Regions from separate parts of the Micromonospora sp. NPDC047548 genome, predicted to be linked through region 1. Evidence: predicted binding sites of a transcription regulator. Region 1 holds the regulator's gene; the other holds the start of a gene.
What was found. The regulator HrcA, encoded in region 1, represses chaperone genes, less so after heat shock. The targets are predictions, from matches to a motif close to GGTTNGCACNCTCNNNNNGAGNGTGCNAACC.
Positions count from the first base shown of each region.

Region 1 (9,652 bases):
CAGAGCACCGCGGTGTCCACGGTGATCGGCGCCTCGACGCCGAACGCGGTCTCGTGCAGGTCCAGCTCCAGCCGCAGGATCGCGTCGGCGCCCGGCCGGGTGCGTGACCGCGGCCCCCGGGCGCCGCCCGCGGCACCGCCGAAGAACGCGTCCATGATGTCCTGGAAACCGACGAACGGGCCCGCCCCGCCGGGACCGCCCGGGCCGGCGCCGCCGCCACCCGGGGCGAGCGGGTCGCCGCCGAGGTCGACGATCTGCCGCTTCCGGTCGTCCGATAGGACCTCGTACGCGGCGTTGATGTCCTTGAACTTCTCCTGTGCCTCCGGGTCCGGATTGACGTCCGGGTGGAACTGCCGCGCCAGCTTGCGATAGGCGCGCTTGATCTCGTCGTCGGAGGCCTCCCGGCTCACGCCGAGAATGCCGTAGTAGTCCCTGGCCACTGCGTTCGGTGTCCTCATGTTCGTCTCGCGTTGCGCGGTCGTCGGCCGGAGCCGGCCACCGGCCCCTGCCCTGGGTCAGTTCTGGGCCAGCAGCTCGCCCACGTAGCGTGCCACGGCCCTCACCGTGGCGATGGTGCCGGGGTAGTCCATCCGGGTGGGTCCGAGCACGCCCAGGCCGCCGACGATGGTCGCGCCCGGGCCGTACCCGGTGCTGACCACCGAGGCGGCCCGCAGGTTGTCGATCTCGTTCTCGTCGCCGATCAGCACCCGGGTGGTGCTCGGCTCGGCCTCGCCGATGAGCTTGAGCAGCACCACCTCCTCCTCGAGCGCCTCGAGGATGGGGCGAAGCGAGCCCTGGAAGTCGAGCAGGCCGCCCCGGGTCAGGTTGGCGGTGCCGGCCAGCGCGATGCGCTCCTCGTGCCGTTCGACCAGCGTCTCCAGCAGCACCGTGGAGAGCGTGGTCATCGCCCCGCGCAGGTGCGGGGCGGACTCGTCGACCAGCGCCTGGACCAGCGGCGGGGTCTCCGACAGCCGGCTGCCGACCAGCTTCTCGTTGACCAGCCGGCGCAGGTCGGTGACGTGGTCGGCGGGGATCGGCGCGGGCAGCTCCACCAGCCGCTGCTCGACCCGGCCGGTGTCGGCGATCATGACCAGCATCAGCCGGGTGGTGGAGATCGGCACCAGCTCCAGGTGGCGTACCGACGAACGGGCCAGGCTGGGGTACTGCACCACGGCGACCTGCCGGGTCAGCTGGGCCAGCAGCCGGACGGTGCGGTGCACCACGTCGTCCAGGTCGACCGCGCCGACCAGAAAGCGCTCGATCGCCCGGCGTTCGGCCGGGCTCAGCGGCTTGACCCGGGAGAGCCGGTCGACGAAGAGGCGGTAGCCACGGTCGGTGGGCACCCGGCCGGCACTGGTGTGCGGCTGCCGGATGTAGCCCTCCTCCTCCAGCACGGCCATGTCGTTGCGCACCGTCGCCGGGGAGACGCCGAGCTGGTGCCGCTCGACCAGGGCCTTGCTGCCGACCGGCTCCTGCGTGGCGACGTAGTCCTCGACGATCGCGCGCAGCACGGCGAGCTTGCGGTCGTCGAGACCCATCTCCACCTCCTGACGCAGGTCGGCCCGGGGCAGCTGGCCCGCCCCGGGCGAGCGCACTGGCACTCGACTGTAGCGAGTGCCAGTCTACGTCGGCGCCCCCGCCAGCGCGATGATCAGCGACAGACCACCGGTGCGGCGACAGGGCCGAACAGCCGGACATCCCGCGCGATGTCGCTCTGGTGCACCCTTGCCACCAGCCCCTACCGTGACATCCATGACTGAACCACCTCGCCCTCCCGGAGCGGGGGACCCCGGCGACCGGCCGGACCCGACCGCCCCCTCCGGCTCGTCGTACGAGCCGCCCACCGCACCACTGTCCGGGGCACCGGCCGCGGGCGGCTATCCCCCGCCCGGCGGCTATCCGCCACCCACCGGTGGCCAACCGCCGTCGGGCGGCTACCCCCCGCCGGGCGGCTACTCCGCGCCGGGCGTCGGCTATCCGACCGCCGGCGGATACGGCGCTCCCGGCGGCGGCTACGCCACCAACGACGACAAGACCTGGTCGCTGATCGCGCACTTCGGCGGCCCGGTCGGCGTGATCGTCGGCGGCAGTCTGCTCGGCTGGGTGGCGCCGCTGATCGCGCTCTCCGCCAAGGGTCAGCAGTCGCCCACCGTGCAGGCGCACGCGACGGCCTCGCTGAACTTCCAGATCACCTGGGCGATCGCCAGCGCCATCGGCTTCGTCCTGGCCATCATCACCTGCGGGATCCTCTTCTTCATCCCGCTGCTGACCGCCCTGGTGCCGATCATCTTCGGCATCATCGGCGGCGTGAAGGCCACCGAGGGTGTGGTCTACCGCTACCCGATGAGCTACGCCTTCAAGAAGTGACCGGTCCCGGCCGGCCCGCGTGGGCCGGCCGGCCCGCGGCAGGTCAGGGCAGCAGGTCCCGTACCACGGCGTCGGCGAGCAGCCGGCCGCGCAGGGTGAGCACGGCGCGGCCGGCCGCGTACTCCGGGCCGGCCAGCAGGCCGTCGGCCAGCGCCCGCTCGGCACCCGCCCGGCCCGCCGGGTCGAGGGCGTCCAGCGGCAGCCCCGAAGCGAGCCGCAGCCGGAGCATGACGTCCTCCATGTGCGCCTCGTCGGCGCTCAGCACCTCCCGGGCCAGGCCGGGTGACTCCCCGGCGGCCAGGCGCTTCGCGTACGCCGTGGGGTGCTTGACGTTCCACCAGCGCACCCCGCCGACGTGGCTGTGCGCCCCCGGGCCGAGGCCCCACCAGTCCGCGCCGGTCCAGTAGAGCAGGTTGTGCCGGCACCGGGCCGCCTCGGAGCGGGCCCAGTTGGAGACCTCGTACCAGGAGAAGCCGGCCGCGCCGAGGGCGGCCTCCGCGGCCAGGTACCGGTCCGCGGCCACGTCGTCCGAGGGGTACGGCAGCTCGCCGCGCCGCATCCGGGCGGCGAGCCGGGTGCCGTCCTCCACGATCAGGGCGTACGCGCTGACGTGGTCCACCCCGGCGGCGACCACCTGGTCGAGTGAGGCGGCGAAGTCCTCCGCGCGCTCCCCCGGCGTGCCGTAGATCAGATCCAGGTTGACGTGGTCGAACCCGGCGTCGCGGGCCTCCAGTGCGGCGGCGGTGGCCCGGCCGGCGCTGTGCTTCCGGTCGAGGATCGCCAGCACCCCGGGCGCGGCGGACTGCATGCCCAGCGAGATCCGGGTGTACCCGGCCGTCCGCAGCGTGCGCAACGACTGCGGGGTGACCGACTCGGGGTTGGCCTCGGTGGTCACCTCGACGTCGGCGGCCAGCCCCCAGGTGCGGTCGATGCCGTCCAGGATGCGGGCCAGGTCGTCGGCGGGGAGCAGGGTGGGCGTGCCGCCGCCGACGAAGACGGTGTCCACCCGCGGCGGCGGGGTGTCGCCGAGGACCCGGGCGGCCAGCGCCAGCTCGGCCAGGACGGTGTCGGCGTACGACTCCCGGTCGGCGCCGCCGCCGAGCTCAGCGGCGGTGTAGGTGTTGAAGTCGCAGTACCCGCAGCGGCTGGCGCAGAACGGCACGTGGACGTACACGCCGAAGCCGCGCGCGCCGACCGCGCTCAGGGCGGTGGCGGGCAGCGACCCGTCGACGGGGACGGTCTCGCCTTCTGGAAGGACGCCGGGCATGGCCACTAGTGTGCCCGGCATGACGTCTCCCGACCGCCTCGTGCGGGTCGCCACGGCCCGTGGGGTGACCACCCTCACCCTGGACAGCCCGCACAACCGCAACGCGCTCTCCACTCCCCTGATGACCGAGCTGCTGGCCGGGATCGCCGCGGCGGTCGCCGACGACGCCGTACGGGTGATCGTGCTGGACCACACCGGGCCGGTCTTCTGCTCGGGCGCGGACCTGAAGGAGACGTCCGCCGCGTACGCCAGCGGGACCGTGCCGGCCGGGATGCTGGGCGACGTGCTGGCAGCGGTCTGGGAGTGCCCGAAGCCGGTGCTGGCGAGGGTGGCCGGGCCGGCCCGGGCCGGCGGGCTGGGCCTGATCGCGGCCGCCGACCTGGCGGTTTGCGCGCAGGAGGCGACGTTCGCCTTCACCGAGGTGCGGATCGGGGTGATTCCCGCGGTCATCTCCGCCACCGTGCTGCCCCGGTTGCACCCGCGCGCGGCGGCCGAGCTGTACCTGACCGGGGACATCTTCGACGGCCGGCGGGCCGCCGAGATCGGCCTGGTGACCGCGGCCGTCCCGGCGGACGGGCTGGACGCGGCGGTGGAGCGCTGGTGCGCCTCGCTGGTACGGGGGGCGCCGCGGGCGCTGACCGGCGCGAAGGAACTGCTGCGCCGCCCGGCCGCCACCGACCTGCGCGGCGAGATCGCCGAGCTGTCCGCCCTCTCCACCGGCTACTTCCTCTCCGAGGAGGGCCGCGAGGGAGTGCTGGCCTTCCGCGAGAAGCGATCTGCTCGATGGGTGGCCGCTCTGGACGGTGGTCCGGCAGAGCAGGCACGGTAGCGCCCACCTCGGGCGGTTTTCTTCCTTTTATCCCGGGAACGTGAACCGGTCGGCCGACCCGGCTCGCGTTTCGGAGACGTACGCTGGTGTGGACCGTGAGACAGGAGGTGCGGGTGCGAACCAGGGCAATAGTGGCAGCCGGTGTCGTGTTCGCGGTCGTCGCCCTTCTCGGGGTCTGGGTCGTCGTCCGCCAGCTCGGTGGACAGCTCCGGCTCCCCGTCGCCAGCCGCACCTGCACCGTCCAGGCCGACGGCACGGTGGTGCTGGACGCCGACCAGATGGCGAACGCGGCGACCATCGCGGCGATCGGCATCCAGCGGCAGATGCCCGAGCGGGCGGTGGTGGTGGCCCTGGCCACCGCGTACCAGGAGTCCGGCCTGCGCAACCTCGCCGGCGGCGACCGGGACTCGGTCGGCCTGTTCCAGCAGCGACCCAGCCAGGGCTGGGGCACCCCGGAGCAGATCCGCGACCAGCGGTACGCGGCGAACCGGTTCTACGCCGCACTGAAGAAGGTGCGCGGCTGGGAGACGATGCGGGTCACCGACGCGGCCCAGGCGGTCCAGCGGTCGGCCTTCCCGACGGCGTACCAGAAGTGGGCGGACGAGTCCGAGGTGCTGACCCGGGCCCTGCTCGGCGAGGCGACCGGCGCCGTGGCCTGCACGGTGGGCCGGACGCCGGCGATGCGGGGCGAGGCCGCCGCGGCCGCGCTGACCCGCGGCCTGACCCTGGACTGGGGCCTGACGGGCACCGGCACGGTCGCCGCACTGACCGGGCTCACCGTGCCCGCCGCCGACCGTCGCGACGGCTGGCGGTACGCCCACTGGCTGGTGTCGCACGCGCCCGACCACGGCGTGAAGCGGGTCCGCTTCGCCAACCTGGAGTGGACCGCCGAGGAGGGCACCTGGGCCAAGGTGTCCGACGGCCGTCCCGCCGACGCCCAGGTGTTGGCGGAGGTCTTCGCCGAGGGGTGACCCCGGCCGCCCGCCGCGCGGACGGCGACCGGGTCAGGGGCGGCTGCCCGCCACCCGGCGGCGCACCTTCGCCAGGATCGGCTCCGGCAGCTCGGCGGCGTCGAGCAGCCGGGGCAGCAACTCCGGTTCGAGGCTCGTCGCCCGGAACACCTCGCCGATGGTGACCCCGTGCGCCGGGCGGTCCACCACCTCGACCGGGTCGCCCGCGCCGACCTCGCCCTCGCGCAGCACCCGCAGGTACGCCCCGGGCGCCGCCCGCACCGTGAACCGCCTGATCAGGTCGGGTACGCCCCAGAAGCCGGCGAAGGTGGTGCACGGGGTGCGCGGCTTGGTCACCTGGAGCACCGCCGAGCCGATCGCCCACTGCTCGCCGATGACCGCCCCGGTCACGTCCACCGCCCAGGTGGTCAGGTTCTCGCCGAACCCGCCGGGCGGGACGGTGCGCCCCAGCTCGGCCGACCACCACTCGGCGTCCTCCGCCGCGTACGCGTAGACCGCCTGGTCGGGGCCGCCGTGGTGGGCGCGTTCGCCGATGAAGTCTCCGGTCACCCCGTCGGCGCGCAACAGCACCGCGCCGTCGACCGGCCGCTTGTCGATGCCGCTGCGGCCGCTCACGTCGCCCGCCCACTCCGCCTCGGTCACCACGCCGAGGTTCACCGCCGCCAGCCTGCCCGTCATGGCCGTCAGCCTAGTCGGTTACTCGGGTGACGGCTTCCCCGGAAAGTACTTGCCTACAAGGAAAGCAAGTTGTTTACTTTCCTTATAGGCAAGTACTCGCCTCACTCTCAAGGAGAACGCCGTGTCCGAACCCGCCGTCTCCCCCGCGGCCGCCGCCGACGCGCTGGCCGAGATCCACGCCCGCCGGGACCAGGCAGTCACCGCCGCCCTCGTCCCCGGCTGGTACTGGCCCGCCCTGGGCGGCCTCATGGTCGCCTTCACCGCCGCCGTCGAGACCCACCGGCCGTGGGTGGTCGCGGTCGGATCGGTCGGGTATGCCCTGGGCCTCGGCGCCCTGGTCGCCCGGGTCGCGCTGCGGCACCGCGCCCAGGTGCGCAACTCCCTGATCGGGGTCCGCGGGGCGGTCGCCATCGTGGGCTACGCGCTCGGCCTGGTCGCCCTCGGCCTGGTCACCGGGTTCGCAGCGGAGTCGGCGGGACTGGCCTGGCCGGCGACCATCGGCGCGGCGGCCACGGCGGGTGCGATGACCGCCACCGGGCAATCGCTGATGGGGTACCTTCGCGGCGTGATGACCGCCCGGCCGATCGGCGGTGGCCGGTGACCGCACCCCGGTTCGACGAGCTGATCCACGCGCCGACCCGACTCTCCCTGGTGAGCCTGCTCGCCGCCACCGAGTGGGCCGAGTTCCGCTACCTGCGCGAGCAGCTCGGCCTCTCCGACTCGGCGCTGTCCAAGCAGCTCTCCACCTTGGAGCAGGCCGACTACGTCGAGGTGCGCAAGAGCTTCGTCGGCAAGCGGCCGCGCACCTCGGTCAAGCTGAGCCGGCGCGGACGCGGCGCGTTCGACGGGCACGTCGCCGCGCTGCAGCAGATCGTCGCGCAGGCCGGCGCGAGCGTGCTGCCCTGACGGGAGCCCGGCAGGGTGAACAGCGCCGAGGCGGCAGGCGTACGCGAATTCCCGGCGCGGACGCGAGCGGGCGCCCGTCCCCGAGGGGGTACGGGCGCCCGCTGAGCGTGCGTGCGGTGCGGGATTACCGGTGGGTGACGCCGCGGTGGCGACCCACGCCGGACACCAGGGCCACGCCGATGGCGGCGAGCACGACCTGGACCAGCAGCTCCATCCAGTCGATGCCGGCGGTCTCCGTCGCGATGCCGATCGCGCGAGCCAGCACGGTGCCCAGCAGGGCGGCGCCGACACCGATCAGCATGTGCAGCCAGATCGGCATGTCCTGGCGGCCCGGCACGACCAGGCGGCCCAGAGCGCCGACGATGAGACCGACGACGATAGCGGTGATGATGCCCCAGACGGTGAGCTCCACGACCGTCCTCCTTCTGAAGATGAGTCACACGGTGTGTGGTTCCTGTCGTGACCGCTAAATTCCCGACCGTCCGAAAATCCAAACCGATTCAGCGGAACAGCGGTCGCCGCCCGTCGATGCGCGCCCCCGCGTCCATTGCCACCAGGGACGAGCAACCCCGCCGCTCAGGGCGCGTACGGCGACCACCGGGCAGGGCCGCCCGGCCGCCGGAGAATTCCCGGGTACGACGTGGGAGCGCGCACGCGAAACGGCCGGCACCCACCTGTCGGGGGGTGCCGGCCGTGGCCGTCGCGGCGGCGGGCGCTACTTCTTGCCGGGCGCCTTGCCGTCCCCGGAGTCGGAGGAGAGCGCGGCGATGAAGGCCTCCTGGGGGACCTCCACCCGGCCGACCATCTTCATCCGCTTCTTGCCTTCCTTCTGCTTCTCCAGCAGCTTGCGCTTACGACTGATGTCACCGCCGTAGCACTTGGCGAGCACGTCCTTGCGGATCGCCCGGATGGTCTCCCGGGCGATCACCCGGCTGCCGATGGCGGCCTGGATCGGCACCTCGAACTGCTGGCGCGGGATCAGGCTGCGCAGCTTCGCCGCGATGGTGACCCCGTAGTTGTACGCCTTGTCCTTGTGCACGATCGCGCTGAACGCGTCCACCGGCTCGCCGTGCAGCAGGATGTCGACCTTGACCAGGTCGGACGCCTGCTCGCCGGAGGGCTCGTAGTCCAGCGACGCGTAACCCTTGGTGCGGCTCTTCAACTGGTCGAAGAAGTCGAAGATGATCTCCGCGAGGGGCAGCGTGTAGCGCAGCTCCACCCGGTCGGCGGAGAGGTAGTCCATGCCGAGCAGGCTGCCCCGGCGGCCCTGGCAGAGCTCCATCACAGCGCCGACGTAGTCGGTCGGGGTGAGCACGGTGGCGCGCACGACCGGCTCGTACACCTCGGCGATCTTGCCGGTGGGGTACTCGCTCGGGTTGGTCACCACGAGCTCCTGGCCGTCCTCGGTGATGGCCCGGTAGACCACGTTCGGCGCGGTGGAGATCAGGTCGAGGTTGTACTCGCGCTCCAGCCGCTCCCGGATGATCTCCAGGTGCAGCAGGCCGAGGAAGCCGCAGCGGAAGCCGAAGCCGAGCGCGCCGGAGGTCTCCGGCTCGTAGTCGAGCGCGGCGTCGTTGAGCTTGAGCTTGTCCAGCGCCTCGCGCAGGTTGGGGTAGTCGGAGCCGTCGATCGGGTAGAGCCCGGAGTAGACCATCGGCTTCGGGTCCTTGTACCCGCCCAGGGCCTTGGTCGCCGGCCGCGAGTTGATGGTCACCGTGTCACCGACCCGGGACTGCCGGACGTCCTTCACGCCGGTGATCAGGTAACCCACCTCGCCGACGCCGAGCGCGTCGGCCTTCACCATCTCGGGCGAGATGACGCCGATCTCCAGCAGCTCGTGCACCGCGGCGGTGGACATCATCTTGATCCGGTCGCGGGCACTGATCCGCCCGTCGATCACCCGGACGTAGGTGACCACGCCCCGGTAGACGTCGTACACCGAGTCGAAGATCATCGCCCGGGCGGGCGCGTCGGCGTCGCCCACCGGCGGCTGGAACTGTCGGACGATCTCGTCGAGCAGGTACGGCACGCCCTCGCCGGTCTTGCCGGAGACCTTGATGCAGTCCGCCGGGTCGCCGCCGATCAGGTGGGCCAGCTCCTCGGCGTACTTCTCCGGCTGGGCGGCCGGCAGGTCGATCTTGTTGAGCACCGGGATGACGTGCAGGTCGTTCTCGAGCGCCAGGTACAGGTTGGCCAGCGTCTGCGCCTCGATGCCCTGCGCGGCGTCGACCAGCAGGATCGCGCCCTCGCAGGCGGCCAGCGAGCGGGACACCTCGTAGGTGAAGTCGACGTGGCCCGGGGTGTCGATCATGTTGAGCACGGCCTGCTCGCCGGCCCGCTCGCCCTCCCGGATGGTCCACGGCATCCGGACGGCCTGGCTCTTGATGGTGATGCCACGCTCGCGCTCGATGTCCATCCGGTCGAGATACTGCGCGCGCATCTGCCGGGGGTCGACCACGCCGGTGAGCTGCAACATCCGGTCGGCCAGGGTCGACTTCCCGTGGTCGATGTGGGCGATGATGCAGAAGTTCCTGATGCGCGCCGGGTCGGTGGCACCAGGAGCGTTCGCGCCGGGATCGAGCGTCGGTGGCACAGCGGTCCGTTCTGGTCGGCTGACGTGAGCGGGCCGGCGCG
Region 1 covers NZ_JBEYTI010000020.1:42,225-51,876, reverse strand. The annotation lists gene dnaJ (molecular chaperone DnaJ) at 1-440, opposite strand, end outside; gene hrcA (heat-inducible transcriptional repressor HrcA) at 516-1,538, opposite strand; gene ABZ807_RS20575 (DUF4870 domain-containing protein) at 1,753-2,367, shown strand; gene hemW (radical SAM family heme chaperone HemW) at 2,411-3,634, opposite strand; gene ABZ807_RS20565 (enoyl-CoA hydratase-related protein) at 3,654-4,463, shown strand; gene ABZ807_RS20560 (hypothetical protein) at 4,571-5,434, shown strand; gene ABZ807_RS20555 (MOSC domain-containing protein) at 5,468-6,112, opposite strand; gene ABZ807_RS20550 (hypothetical protein) at 6,234-6,713, shown strand; gene ABZ807_RS20545 (transcriptional regulator) at 6,710-7,018, shown strand; gene ABZ807_RS20540 (GlsB/YeaQ/YmgE family stress response membrane protein) at 7,143-7,430, opposite strand; gene lepA (translation elongation factor 4) at 7,734-9,611, opposite strand.

Region 2 (9,652 bases), on a different contig from region 1:
GAGATCATGCGGCTGGGCCTGGACCTCGGCGGCACCTGCACCGGCGAGCACGGCGTGGGGCTGCTCAAGCGGGACTGGCTGGCCAGGGAGATCGGCCCGGTCGGGGTCCGGGTGCACCAGGCGATCAAGGCGGCGCTGGACCCGACCGGGCTGCTCAACCCGGGCAAGGTGCTCTGAGGCCCCGGCGCTCAGCCGCCGCCGACCGTACGGCCATCGACGGGTGTGCGTTCGGCCCCGATCGGTCAGCGGGACGAGGTGGGCAACCCGGCGCTGTCCCCGTCCACGCCCCGGTCGGCGGCGAATCCCCGCACGTCCGGCGCGCCGAGGCGGGCCGCGTCGGCGGTCGCGTCGTCCGGCATCAGCTGGGACTCCCGCTCCGCCTCGACCCGGGCCCGGTAGTGGGCGATCTCGCGCTCGCGGGTGGCCGCGTCCCAGCCGAGCACCGCGCCCATCAGCTCCGCGGTGTGCCCGGCCGACTCCAGGCCCCGGTGGGGGGTCTCGAAGGAGATCCGGGTACGCCGGGTCAGCACGTCCTCCAGGTGCAGCGCCCCCTCGGCGCGGGCCGCGTACGTCACCTCGGCGGCCAGGTACTCCGGGGCGCCGGCCAGCGGCGAGGCGAGCAGCGGATCGGCGTCGACCAGGGCCAGCAGCTCCCGGGTCAGCGTGCCGTAGCGCTCCAGCAGGTGCTCGACCACGCCGACCGGCACCCCGTGCCGGCGGGCCAGGTCGGCCCGGTCCCGCCACATGGCCGCGTACCCGTCGGCGCCGAGCAGCGGCAGGTCGGCGGTGCGCGAGGCGCGGCCGCCCCCGAGCCGGCGGACCGCCCGGTCCACCACGTCGGAGGCCATCACCCGGTACGTCGTGTACTTGCCGCCCGCGACCAGGAGCAGCCCCAGCATCGGCTCGAAGACGGCGTGCTCGCGGGAGAGCTTGGAGGTGGAGTCGGCCTCGCCGGCGAGCAGCGGACGCAGCCCGGCGTAGACGCCCTCGATGTCCGCCGTGGACAGCGGCCGGTCGAGCACCGTGTTGACCTGGTCGAGCAGGTACTGGATGTCGCGGGCGGAGGCGGCCGGGTGGGACCGGTCCAGCCGCCAGTCGGTGTCCGTGGTGCCGATGATCCAGTGCCCGCCCCAGGGGATGACGAAGAGCACACTGGTGGCCGTCCGCAGGATCAGCCCGGTTTCGCCGGTGATCGCCGAGCGGGGGACGACCAGGTGCACGCCCTTGGAGGCCCGCACCCGGATGCCGGGGCGCAACCCGACGTCGTTGAGCATCCGCGACATGTCGTCGCTCCACACGCCGGTGGCGCCGATGACGGTGCGCGCGCGTACCTCGAATTCGGCGTCCGGGGAACCGGCGGGCGCCTCCAGGTCGCGGACCCGGACCCCGGTCACCTCACGGGCCTGCCGGATCAGCCCGACCGCGCGGGCGCTGCTCACCACGGTCGCACCGAGGCTGGCCGCGGTGCGGGCCAGCGTCACCACCAGCCGGGCGTCGTCGACCTGGCCGTCGTAGTAGCGGATGGCGCCGGCCAGCGAGTCGGACCGCAGGCTGGGGAAGATCCGGCGGGCGCCCTCCCGGGTCAGGTGCCGGTGCAGCGGCATCCCCCGCCCACCGCCGAAGACACCGGCAAAGGCGTCGTAGGCCGCCACGCCGGCCCCGTAGTAGGAGCGGCGCAAGGCCCGGGCCGGCAGGTCGCGCAGCCCCCGACCGGCGGGCAGCGGCACCAGGAACGGCACCGGCCGGACCAGGTGCGGGGCGAGCCGGGTGGCGAGCAGGCCACGCTCGGTCAGCGCCTCGTGGACCAGGTGGAACTCCAACTGCTCCAGGTAGCGCAGGCCGCCGTGGATCAACTTGCTGGACCGGCTGGAGGTGCCGGCGGCGTAGTCGCGGGCCTCCACCAGGGCCACCTTGAGCCCTCGGGAGGCGGCGTCCAGCGCGGCGCCCGCCCCGGTCACGCCACCGCCGATGACCAGCACGTCGAACCGTTCGGACCGGAGCCGGCGCAGGTCCGCGGCGCGGCGCTCCGGGGAGAGCTGGCCGGCGGCGGATCTGGTCACGTTGGGGTCGCGCACCCGTCCACCGTAACCGCCCGGGGTCCCGGGCAGCAGGCCCCGCCCCCGCCCGGGCCGGGAGCGGCCGGATCACCCACCGTCCGGCACCGGCCCGGGCCCCGCCCACGGACCGGGCAGCGAAAAGCCGGATCCGGGCACGCCGGGACGGTACAGACGCCGGGGAGCGGGCCGGGCGTCGTACTGTTTCCAGATGCGGGCCGAGCCACCTCTCACCGGAAGCGACGGGACCGGCCGGTCCGCCAACCCCTGGGCGGTGGTGGCGGCCGTGCTGGCGGGCGGCTGGACGGTGGCGGCCACCGTGCTGCTCCAGGTCGTCGGCTGGTCCGTCGACCAGGTGCTGCTGGCCAGCGGGCTGCACCGGTGGCCCTGGATCTGGCCGGCGGTCTCCCTGGCCACCGTCCTGCTGGTGGGCCTGCCGGCCCTGCTGGTGGCGCTGCTGCCCCGGTCCGCGGCGGTCCGGGCCACCGGCCGGGCCTGGCTGGCCGGGGTGCTCGCGTTCGGCGCGCTCGGCGCGCTGCGGGCGCTCCCGCCCGTGCACCACGAGCTCTACCTGGCCGCGCTGGCCGCCACCGCCGCCGTGCTGGCGCTGGTCGCCGCCCGGCTGCCGGACCGACGCCGCATCCCCGGCGACACCCCGGACGCGCCGGGCGGCCGCCGGCCGGATCCGGTCACCCTGCTCGCGGTGGCCGCCGGGCTGGCGCTGCTGCTCCCCTGGGCCTGGCTCGGCGCGCTGGGCGGGCTGCTGGAGACCGTGCTCGCCGCGCTCGCCGCCGCGGCGGTGGGCGCGCTGGCCGGGGTGCTGCTCGACCGGCGGTTCTGGTCCCCCCTCGGCGGCGGCGAGCCACCCCGCCCGGCCCGGCTGGTGCTGGTCGGCGGCCTGGCCTGCGGGGTGACCCTGCTGCTGCTCGCCGCCGGCACCGGGCACTCCGGGGCCCAACTGCCCGCCCTGCTCGGCGTGCCGCCGGTCGCCTTCACGCTCGCCGCCCTGTACGCGGCGACCCGCCGGACCGGCACCCCGGTCGCCGGACCCGCCCGCTGGCTGGTCGGGCTCGCGCTGTTCGGCCCGCTCGCCTTCGCCGACCCGGAGGAGATCTCGGTCCTCCTGACCACCAGCCGCGACGTGCCGTTCTGGGTGGCGGCCGCCGCGGTCGCCGGGCTCGCCGTCGCGGTACTGCTCGCCGTCGGGTACGGCGTCCTGCTCGCCCGACCCCGGGGGGTCACGCCGAGCCGGCGGGTGGCCGCGCTGGTCGCCGGCGTACTGCTGGTCGCGGTCGGGGTGGTCGACGTGGTCCCCGGACAGCCCGGGCTGCACGGCGACCGGCTGCTGGTGGTGCTACGCGAGCAGGCCGACCTCGCCGGCATCCCGGCCGGTACGCCGGGCCGGGCCGGTCGTGACGCGCGCGCCGTCGAGGTATACCGCCGGCTGGTCGCCACCGCCGAGCGGACCCAGGGCGACCTGCGCCGGGAGCTGACCCGGTTGCGCCTGCGCCCGACCCCCTACTACCTGGTCAACGCGATCGAGACCGACGGCGGCCCGGCGGTGCGGGCCTGGCTCTCCGGCCGCCCCGAGGTGTCCCGGGTGCTGGTCAGCCAGCGGGTACGCCCGCTGCCCGCTTCCGCGCCGACCACCCACGGGGACGCGCCGGCGCCCGCCGGTCCGGCCTGGAACATCCGGATGATCGGCGCCGACCGGGTCTGGTCGGAGCTGGGAGTGACCGGTTCGGGGGTGGTGGTCGGCAGCTCGGACTCGGGCGTGGACGGCCACCACCCGGCGCTCGCCGACGGCTTCCGGGGCGGCGACGACTCCTGGTACGACCCGTGGGACCACACCCGCACCCCGAACGACGCCAACGGGCACGGCACCCACACGGTGGGCAGCGCGGTGGGTCGGGACGGCGTCGGGGTGGCCCCGGACGCGCGCTGGGTGGGCTGCGTCAACCTCGCCCGCAACCTCGGCAGCCCCGCGCGCTACCTGGACTGTCTCCAGTTCATGCTGGCCCCCTTCCCGCCCGGCGGCGACCCTTTCACCGACGGCCGGCCGGCGCGGGCACCGGACGTGCTGACCAACTCCTGGGGCTGCCCACCGATCGAGGGCTGTGACGTCGGGGTGCTGCGCCCCGCCACCGGGGCGCTGGCCGCCGCCGGCATCCTCGTGGTGGCTGCCGCCGGCAACACCGGCCCGTACTGCGGCTCGATCGCCGACCCGCCCGCGCCGTACCCGGACGTGGTGACCGTCGGCGCGGTGGACAACAGGAGGCTGGTCACCCGGTTCTCGAGCCGTGGCCCGGCCCCCGGCGGAGCCGCCAAACCGGACCTGGTCGCCCCGGGCGCGGGCGTGCTCTCCGCGATGCCCGGCGGCGGCTACGCCACCCTGGACGGGACCTCGATGGCGACGCCGCAGGTGGCGGGCGTGGTGGCGCTGATGTGGTCGGCGAACCCGGCGCTCGTCGGCGACCTGGAGCGCACGCGGCGGATCCTGCGGGAGACGGCGAAGCCGGCTTCGACGAACTACCCCTCGCATGCTCCGCAGGACACCTGCGGCGCGGAGGAGCGCATCGACGGCGCCGGCATCGTCGACGCGTACGCGGCGGTGCGGGCGGCCCGGGCCGGCTGAGCGGGGTCTTGCGCCGACCCGTGGTGGTTGATCTAGGGTCGGCCACCATGGAGTTCATCCTCGCCGATCTGCCCGCCGACCGGGTTCCCGCCGTGGTCGCGTTCTGCGGCCGCGCGCTCGACCTGCCCGAGGACGCCGCCGAGGCGGAGTCCGTGGTGACCGCCCTCTGGCCCCGGGCGGCGGCGGACCGGACGGTGCTGCCGCTCGGGGCGTACGCGGGGGACGAACTGGTCGGGGTGCTGATCGGATCGGTTTCGGCGGCGGACCCGCGGCTCGGGCACGTCGACCTGATCGCGGTCGCGCCGCAGCGGCGTCGCCGGGGTGTCGGCCGGGCCCTGGTCGCCGAGGCGGAACGGCGACTCGCCGGTCTCGGCGCGGCCGAGCTGCTGCTGGCCGGGAACCCGCCGTACTACGCCTGGCCGGGCATCGACGTGCGGTACACCCCGGCGGTCTGCCTGGCGCTGGCGCTCGGCTACCGGCAGGACCGGACCGGGTGGAACATGACCGCCGACCTGTCGTACGACGGATCACCGGCGCTGCGCACGACGGAGCCGGCGGAGGCCCGGCTGGCCAGCCAGGGCGTGTCAATACGCCGGGCGGAGCCGGCGGACCTGCCGGCGCTGGCCGGCTTCGCCCGGTCCACCTTCGGCGGCGCCTGGGACGGCGAGCTGGCCGGCTCGGTCGGCCGCGACGGCGCGGGCTGCCACCTCGCGGAGCGGGCCGGGGAGATCATCGGCTTCGCGGCCTGGGGTTCGTCCCGGCCGAGCTGGTTCGGCCCGATGGGCACCGCGCCGGCGGCGGAGGGTTCGGGCATCGGCGGGGTGCTGCTGCGCCGCTGCCTGCGCGACCAGCACGAGGCCGGGATCCCGGCGGCGCAGATCGGCTGGGTGGGGCCGGTGCCGTTCTACGCCGGCAGCGCGGGCGCGCGGATCGAGCGGGTCTTCTTCCTGTACCGCCGGACGCTCTGAGGCCCGCTCTGACCGGCACCGCCGGACGCTCTGACGATCCTGCCGGACGCTGCCGGACCCGGGACGGATCGACAACCGGGCGAATAGGATATAGACCCTGATAATGCCATTCGCCCACGTGAGTGATCGACGCCCCCTACCGTTTTGGTAGAGGAGGCGGCCATGACCACGGACAACGAACAGACCGACGACGCGGTGCCCCACACCTGGACACCGGTCGGTGACCCGCCCATCGGAGTGCCGTTCGACCGGCGGGACTACGGCGACGCCGAGCAGCTCGTCGAGATGGCCGGGGTCGACGAGTCGGAGGCCGACGACCCGGTGACCGTGGTGGACGAGCCGGTCGCCGTCCGCCCGCCGTACGACCGGGCGCAGAAGCGGCGTAACCAGCACACCCTGCCCTGACCGACGGAAAGGGGCGGACCGCTCGCGCGGCCCGCCCCTTTCGGCGTTCGGAGCTGGACTCAGAAGTCCATGTCCCCGCCACCCGGACCAGCCGGGGCGGCCGGGGTCTTCTCCGGCTTGTCCGCCACGACGGCCTCGGTGGTGAGGAAGAGCGCCGCGATCGAGGCGGCGTTCTGCAGCGCCGACCGGGTCACCTTGGCCGGGTCGATGATGCCGGCGGCCAGCAGGTCCACGTACTCGCCGGTCGCGGCGTTGAGGCCGTGACCCGCCTCGATGTTGCGGACGCGCTCGACGACCACGCCACCCTCGAGGCCGGCGTTGACGGCGATCTGCCGCAGCGGGGCGTCCAGCGCGATCTTGACGATCTGCGCACCGGTGGCCTCGTCGCCGGTCAGGTCCAGCTTGTCGAAGGCAGACTTGCCGGCCTGCACCAGCGCGACGCCACCACCCGGGACGATGCCCTCCTCGACGGCGGCCTTCGCGTTGCGGACGGCGTCCTCGATGCGGTGCTTGCGCTCCTTGAGCTCGACCTCGGTGGCCGCGCCGACCTTGATCACCGCAACGCCGCCGGCCAGCTTGGCCAGCCGCTCCTGCAGCTTCTCGCGGTCGTAGTCAGAGTCGCTCTTGTCGATCTCGGCCCGGATCTGGTTGACCCGACCCTGGATCTGCTCGGCGTCGCCGGCACCGTCGACGATGGTGGTCTCGTCCTTGGTCACCACGACCTTGCGGGCGCGGCCCAGCATGTCGAGGCCGACGGCGTCCAGCTTGAGGCCGACCTCCTCGCTGATGACCTGGCCACCGGTGAGGATGGCGATGTCGGCCAGCATGGCCTTGCGGCGGTCACCGAAGCCCGGCGCCTTGACGGCGACCGACTTGAAGGTGCCCCGGACCTTGTTGACGACCAGGGTCGCCAGGGCCTCGCCCTCGATGTCCTCGGCGATGATCAGCAGCGGCTTGCCCGACTGCATGACCTTCTCCAGGATCGGGAGCAGGTCCTTCACGGACGCGATCTTGCTGTTGACGATCAGGAGGTAGGGGTCGTCGAAGACGGCCTCCATGCGCTCCGGGTCGGTCATGAAGTACGCGGAGACGTAGCCCTTGTCGAAGCGCATACCCTCGGTGAGCTCGAGCTCCAGGCCGAAGGTGTTGCTCTCCTCGACGGTGATGACGCCTTCCTTGCCGACCTTGTCCATCGCCTCGGCGATGATCTCGCCGACGGTGTTGTCACCGGCAGAGATGGAGGCGGTGGAGGCGATCTGCTCCTTGGTCTCCACGTCCTTGGCGAGCTTGAGCAGCTCCTCCGAAACGCTGGCCACGGCGGCCTCGATGCCCCGCTTCAGGGCCATCGGGTTGGCGCCGGCGGCCACGTTGCGCAGGCCCTCGCGGACCAGGGCCTGGGCCAGGACGGTCGCCGTCGTCGTGCCGTCACCGGCCACGTCGTCGGTCTTCTTGGCGACCTCCTTGACCAGCTCGGCGCCGATCTTCTCGTAGGGGTCCTCGAGCTCGATCTCCTTGGCGATGCTCACACCATCGTTGGTGATGGTGGGGGCACCCCACTTCTTCTCGAGCACGACGTTGCGGCCCTTGGGGCCGAGCGTCACCTTCACGGCGTCGGCGAGCTGGTTCATGCCCCGCTCGAGGCCGCGGCGCGCCTCTTCGTCGAACGCGATCATCTTGGCCATACGGCGTTGTCCTCCTGGACACTCACGGGCCACCCGAGTTTTTGTGCCCCGGATGGGCCGCCTGGTGTACGCACCTTGGGACGTCGCCACCTGGCGACGACGACGTCCTTCGGCCGGGCCGGACAGCCCGCGACGACCGGCCATGTGCCGCCCCGGCGCCATCGAGACGCCCGTGCGGCCGTGGCCCTACCGCCCCGACCATTGGCACTCACGGTATGCGAGTGCCAATGACTTGTTTAGCACTCTCCCCTGTCGAGTGCAAGCACGATCGGGCCGGTCAGCCGAGTTCCGTCGCCAGTCGCGCGACGTTCACCGGAGCCTCGTGGGCCCGCTGCTCGGCGTAGGTCACGACCAGCCCGACCAGCTGCACCAGGTAGACCGGGACGACCAGCACGGCGGTCACCACGACCACCGCGACGGCGCCCACCGTGGAGCCCGGCGCCGCGAACGGGTCGGTGCCCAGCGGCGCCTTGCCCACGACCTCCAGCACCGCGCCGACCACGCTGCCGAGGACGACCGCCACCGCCACCAGCGCGACCCGGCCCAGCACCATGCCGAGCCGGTCGTGGAAGAAGCGGAACGAGCGGCCGATCGGGTTCTGCCGCTCGAAGAGATAGACCGGTCCGGCCAGGGCGAGCGCGAAGGCGAGGTAGACGCCGGGCAGCACGCAGAAGGCGAAACCGACCGTGAGGATCACACCCATCAGCAGGCTCCAGGCGTACAGGCCCGGCGCCCGGCGCAGGCCGTAGCGCAGCGCGCCGCCGAGGTCGGCCGGGACACCGGCCGCCTGCCGGGTGAGCACCCACGTCCCCGCCGCCCAGCCCACGCTCTGCACCACGAGGAGGAGCAGGCTGGCGACCAGCATCCAGGCCCCGAACGTGACGAGGTCGCCCAGGTAGCCCTCGGGCAGCGAACCGTCCGCGGGCCTCGACTCCAGCCGCGGCGTCGGGTCCAGCCCGAGGCTGATGATCGAGATCACCGCGGCGGGGAGGGCCTGGGTGAGCAGCATGACCGGCAGCAACGTGCGCCAGCTGCGGCGCAGCGCCCCGGCGCACCGGGCGAACCAGCCGTTGACGCCGGCGTACGGCGGGTTCACCAGCGGGTCGGCCGGGTCCCACCCGCCGGCGGCCGGCCAGCCGTACGGGAGGTGACCGCCGTACGGCGGGTAGCCCGGAGGGAAGCCGGCGTGCGGGCCGGAGCCGGGCGGGAACCCGCCGGTGGGCGGGAAGACCCAGCCCTGGTGCGGACCGGCGGGCTCGACCGGGCCGGTCGGCGCGGGCGGACCGACGGGACCGGGTTCGGGCGGACCCGACGGGGACTGGTCGGACATGGACCCTCCTCAGTGACGGCGGGATCGGCCCATGATCTTCCCTGGCGCCCGCCCGCGCCGCTGCCCCGCACGGGGGCCGACCGGCGAGCGGGACCGGGCCCGACTCAGGCGATGACGCGGACCCGCTCGGCCTGCGGGCCCTTCTGGCCCTGGGCGATGTCGAACTCCACCCGCTGGCCGTCGTCCAGCGCCTTGTAGCCGTCCATCTCGATGGCGGAGAAGTGGACGAAGACGTCCTGGCCGCCGTCGACGGCGATGAAGCCGTAGCCCTTCTCGGCGTTGAACCACTTCACGGTGCCCTGTGCCACGGTGCACTTCCTCACTCTGCGCGGCGTTCCACGACCCCGGAGGCCGGCGGACCGGCACCGGAGGACCACCGCTTCGGCGATCGGTGAGGGCCGCTGAATCGGTGACCGAAATCGCACGCTACACGAGGCGTGACGGTCGTGCACGACCCCAAATCGGGCATATTCCGGCGCTCCGCCGACCGTTCGCCCATCGGTGGTCGTCGCTGCGGTATGCATGCGGACATGACAGCTACCCCGGCCCGGTCGGAAGCCCGGAGAGCCACCGTCCGC
Region 2 covers NZ_JBEYTI010000001.1:173,962-183,613, reverse strand. The annotation lists gene ABZ807_RS00840 (FAD-linked oxidase C-terminal domain-containing protein) at 1-177, shown strand, start outside; gene ABZ807_RS00835 (glycerol-3-phosphate dehydrogenase/oxidase) at 243-2,060, opposite strand; gene ABZ807_RS00830 (S8 family serine peptidase) at 2,266-4,689, shown strand; gene ABZ807_RS00825 (GNAT family N-acetyltransferase) at 4,737-5,657, shown strand; gene ABZ807_RS00820 (hypothetical protein) at 5,820-6,062, shown strand; gene groL (chaperonin GroEL) at 6,122-7,744, opposite strand; gene ABZ807_RS00810 (hypothetical protein) at 8,022-9,074, opposite strand; gene ABZ807_RS00805 (cold-shock protein) at 9,179-9,382, opposite strand; gene ABZ807_RS00800 (GNAT family N-acetyltransferase) at 9,605-9,652, shown strand, end outside.
Region 2: groL (chaperonin GroEL) is a predicted target of HrcA. The motif match lies at 7,944-7,974, and genes of this name have one in related genera.